DNA from 2 places in the Psychrobacillus sp. FSL K6-4046 genome. Region 1 is predicted to be linked to the other one. Evidence: riboswitches for the same ligand, from Rfam matches in the RefSeq annotation. Region 1 holds a riboswitch; the other holds the start of a gene.
What was found. Region 1 has a riboswitch for preQ1 ahead of MKY09_RS15590 (QueT transporter family protein). Riboswitches for the same ligand answer to the same signal wherever they lie in the genome.
Positions count from the first base shown of each region.

Region 2: it holds a riboswitch for preQ1, as region 1 does, so the genes downstream of both, queF (preQ(1) synthase) here and MKY09_RS15590 (QueT transporter family protein) in region 1, are expected to answer to the same signal.

Region 1 is NZ_CP152020.1:3,163,737-3,166,210, reverse strand. It holds gene MKY09_RS15595 (ring-cleaving dioxygenase) at 1-702, shown strand, start outside; gene MKY09_RS15590 (QueT transporter family protein) at 737-1,249, opposite strand; PreQ1 riboswitch class I at 1,256-1,300, opposite strand; gene MKY09_RS15585 (polysaccharide deacetylase family protein) at 1,438-2,247, opposite strand; gene MKY09_RS15580 (NUDIX domain-containing protein) at 2,360-2,474, shown strand, end outside.
Region 2 is NZ_CP152020.1:3,841,747-3,844,220, forward strand. It holds gene queC (7-cyano-7-deazaguanine synthase QueC) at 1-460, opposite strand, end outside; gene queF (preQ(1) synthase) at 640-1,140, opposite strand; PreQ1 riboswitch class I at 1,265-1,311, opposite strand; gene MKY09_RS19005 (methyl-accepting chemotaxis protein) at 1,622-2,474, shown strand, end outside.

The DNA of each region.
Region 1 (2,474 bases):
TACTGGGTTAAACGATTTGATCGCTTGAACGTTAAACACAGTGGTATACAGGAGCAGTTCGGAGTGAAGGTTCTCTCTTTTGTTGACTTTGACGACCAGCAATATCAATTAATTTCTGATGAGTATAATACAGGAGTGGAATCAGGAACACCTTGGCAAAAAGGGCCTATCCCTTTAGAGCATGCCATTACTGGACTAGGACCGATCCACATTCGAATTGCACAGTTTGACTATATGAAAGAAGTTTTAGAAAAGGTATTACTGTTTAAAGAGATTGCCCAGGATGGAGATTTTCACTTGTTTGAGGTTGGAGAAGGTGGAAACGGAGCACAGGTGATTGTAGAAAAGAATGTTGTTCTTCCACCTGGTCGTCAAGGCTTCGGAACAGTGCATCATGCGGCATTCCGCGTAGAAGACAGAGCGGTTTTAGATGAGTGGACAGAGCGAATGGAAAGCTTTGGATTCAATACATCGGGATTCGTAGATCGCTTTTTCTTCCAATCCCTATATGCGAGAGTGGCAAATGGAATATTATTTGAGTTTGCGACTGACGGTCCTGGATTCATGGGTGACGAGCCCTATGAAACTTTAGGAGAAAAGCTTTCCTTGCCACCATTTTTAGAGTCGAAACGTGCTCAAATCGAAGGCTTAGTGAGACCTATAGATACAGTAAGAAGCACGATTGAGTTTGTAAAGGAATAAAGTAAGAGCCCTCCATAATGGAGGGCTCTACTTTTTATATGAGTTCCTTAAATTTTAAGCGTTTATTTAAGGCAAGCATTAATGGAATACCTACTGCCATAACTACAAATTCACCTAAAGCGACTGTATACCAAGTGTAATAAAAAGGATTAGCAATATCGAAATCAAAATATAGTTCAATATTGAATGCAAGATGCAGCTCGATTGCGATGATAAACATAGTAAATGTAAATAAAATGGTGTTTAAAATCATATGCCATAGCTTATTTTTTACAAATTTCCCTATGAGTATACTAATAGATAAAGTGATGATGGAATGACCTACACCAAAGGTTAAATCGTAAAGCCCCAAAGTGGAAAACAGGTTGGTAATAAATACTCCAATCACAATACCAAAGAAATACTTTTTGTTAAATACTATTAGGTGATTAAACATCTCGGATATCCGAAACTGAAAAGCACCGAATGCAAAGGGTGCCACTAGCATAGATACAGCCACATATAAAGCTGCAATAATCCCGCTCGTAGCCATCGTTTTTATGTTCATATTCATTTCTCCTTAGTTTTTTACCGTGGGAGGTTCTCGAACCACGTTAATTTATCGAACAATCCATAATAATAGGCTAATAGAGGTAGGATGTCAAGAAGTTCCAACATAAAGGTAATTTAAAGATTAGCATGGGAAATAAAAAAAACCAGGAATAGGCTGGGACCACTCATGGTTTAAGTTGTCTTTTATAATGATTTGTCACGAAGGAAATTTTGAACTATATGCTTTTCTTCTTCATATGTTTTAAGTGTGTAGCCTTCCTCTTGTAGCCATTCAATAATAAGAGGGAGTGCCTTAGTAGTTTGGCTTCTATCATGAAGGAGTATAATAATGTCTTTGTCACCCGATTTGTACGCTTTCTCTGTTTCCAACTGAACGTTTTTAACAATTTCTTTATACTGCTTATCAGTGTATCTCCAGTCGTTAGAGTCCACATCCCAATCCCAAAGCTTATAGTTTTGTTTTATAAGTTTATCCTGCATGGCTGTTGTTACATGTGGCTTGCTTCCGTAAGGTACACGAATCAGCCTTGGATTGTGCCCCGTCATCTGCTCAATCAGGCTAACCCCGCTATTAATTTCTTGTATAAAGGCTTCTGCGTTTTTGTAAACCTTAGTCTTGTCATGCGTCATGCTATGAGTCCCAATATAATGCCCATTTTTTGCTACAGCTTTCACAATGGATTCATGTTCCTTCATATGCTTTCCTAAAAAAAAGAATGTGCCACTAACCTCGTATTGCTTAAGGGTTTGAAGGTTAATAGTTGTAAACTTATTTGGCCCATCATCAAAGGTTAAGTAAACGTTAGCTTTCTTTGGTGAGGGTGGGACGGGAGGACGGCTATCTTCTATTTTCATATTTAATAATCTGTTAATATGTTTTTCTACAACTGTATGATCCACAGATGAATTGCTTTCAGTGGCGAGACTAACCGATGGAAATGGTAGAATAAAAACTAGTAATGTCAGACTGAAGGATAATAGAAGCTTTATCATATTGGAATCACCTATTTTCTTTCTACGAGTTTTATATGACTGCAATATTTAAATATATTCAACTCAAACACCATATAGAATAAAAAATGATTATTTTAAAAGGGGTCTTCACATGGAAATGCTGAAAACGTTCGACCATAGAGGAAATGTTACGGGAGTGGCTACTCGTGAGGAAATACATAGGTTAGGACTTTGGCATGAAACCTTTCATTGCTGGATTGTCTGTA
Region 2 (2,474 bases), 680 kb from region 1:
CAAAGGAACTATCCATTGATAAATTTAATGTCACATTCATCGATTTGATAAAAACGTCGCGACAATCGGGATACCCACTAAAGTCTGTTTCACAAACCCCTGTCACGATATGCTTTGCTCCTACTTGACTAGCTAAGACACCAGCAAATGAAAGAAAAAGCAGATTTCTTCCGGGAACAAATGTTGAAGGTAGCTCACCTTTATCCCCTTCTTCAATTTTGATCTCCTCGCGTGTCAATGCATTAGCTGCAAGCTGATTTAGTAATGACATATCGAGCACATGATGTTCGATGCCAAGCTCTTTTGCTATTTCTTTTGCACAGTCCATCTCCAGGCGATGCCTTTGACCGTAATCAAAGGTCACGGCCACCACCTCTGCAAAATTTTCTATCGCCCAGAACAAACAAGTCGTACTATCTTGCCCTCCACTAAATACAATAAGTGCTTTTCCTTGTTTCATGTGTAAATCTCCTTCACGACGAAAAACAGCACGCTAAGAGAAGTGCTGTTTTCATCTTAGTTTTTTTAAGAGGGTCGCTAATAACCTCTTCCTTGCTAACAAGGATCTATTTAATTAATTTTCATTTATAGTAATCGTCTTGGAGTAAGAAGTTCCTAGTTCCTATTATTCAATTCTATTTATCGATTATCAATATTTTCTGGATTAAGATCATGATTCATTAAACGATAGCTAGCGATTTCCTCATATTTTGTCCCTGGTCGTCCATAGTTGCACCAAGGATCAATAGAGATACCACCACGTGGTGTAAATTTCCCCCAAACCTCAATATATCTAGGGTCTAGCAGTTTGATTAAATCATTCATAATAATGTTCACACAGTCCTCGTGGAAATCACCATGGTTTCTAAAGCTAAATAAATATAGCTTCAGCGATTTACTTTCCACTATTTTTTTATCCGGGATGTATGAAATATACATAGTGGCAAAATCAGGTTGTTGCGTTATTGGACATAGACTCGTAAACTCTGGACAATTAAACTTCACAAAATAATCTCGATTAGAATGGAGATTGTCTACTGATTCTAATACTTCAGGCGCATAGTTAAATGCATATTGCACTTTTTGATTTCCTAATAAGGTCAAATCTTCTAATCCTTCAGCTGACTTTCGGCCAGACATAAAAAAACCCCCTTGAAAAGTAATATCAAATCTTTTCAAGGAGAGGCTGCAACATTTTCTATAAAACTTTACAGGATTAAAACAAAAAAGCCATGTCCAGTTATGGACATGGCGTGATCGTCATGTATCCATAGTTTTTTATAGAGGGTATCTGCTATGAACCTCTCCTGAAAAATTTCAGGTATTTATCTAAAAAAATAATATAATACATGGTGATAAATGTCAAATTGAATTATTAATGTATTACTCTGTTCCTTACTATTGAAGGTTTCATAATAGTTTAGCCCCTTCAATGAAAAAATTGGTAATCTTTTATTTTCTAAAATCAATTATTATGGTAGAATTACTTTTTGTGAATGAAAGGTAATACAAAAGTTATAGCAATGACCATTTTATAGGACTTTAACAAGGATAAAAGTCATCTATAAGTTAAATAACGACGATTTGCCGAAGGATAAAAATTAAAAAGGGGCTCCTCATTATGATAAGAAGTTTTAAAATGTCTATTAAAACCAAAATCTCTACTATAATTACTATAGTAGTTGCAACCAATATTCTACTAGGTTTAATGGGTTTATTTAATCTACAAAATGTCCAATCTTCGTTAGAAGAGAGCTTGGAGAGTAGGTCTAAAAATTTGAATTTATTGCGAACAGTTGGAATCGACTTTCATCAAATGTATATAGCTGAAAAAAATCTCTATTTATATGAACCAAGTACTAGTGCTTTTAAAGATCAATTAGAAGAATATAATGGTCAAAAGGTAGATATTGAAGAAAGATTTTCAGAGTATTACTCAAATATTATTAATCTACCAAACGAAAAAAAACTAGCGCAAGCGCATGAAGATATGAAAGAAGAATACTTTACAATCTCGAATGAAGTTGTTCAGTTACTATCCTCTTCCAATCCTTCCGACCGTGAACAAGGTATGTTGTTATCTCAAAATGAAGGATATATAAAATTTGATGCAGCAGAAGAATCCTTAGATGTAATTGGTGATTTATATTTCGATAATAACGAAATCATGTTAAAAGAAGTAAAAGAAAAGTATTCTCTTCTCTTTACAGTTACATGCATTGTAATCTTACTTTGTTTAATAGTTAGTTCGTTACTAGGTCTATTAGTTATTCGTTCTATCAATCGTCCGATTCAAACATTAAGAAATAGTGTTAAAAAGGTAGCTGAAGGCGATTTAACAGTAAATATTAAATCATTTGCAAATGATGAATTAGGGGAATTATCGAAGGATTTTAATTTAATGACTCAACAAACGAAACAGTTAATATCAACCGTCAGAAATACAGTAGAACACCTTAGTGATTCTTCCCATC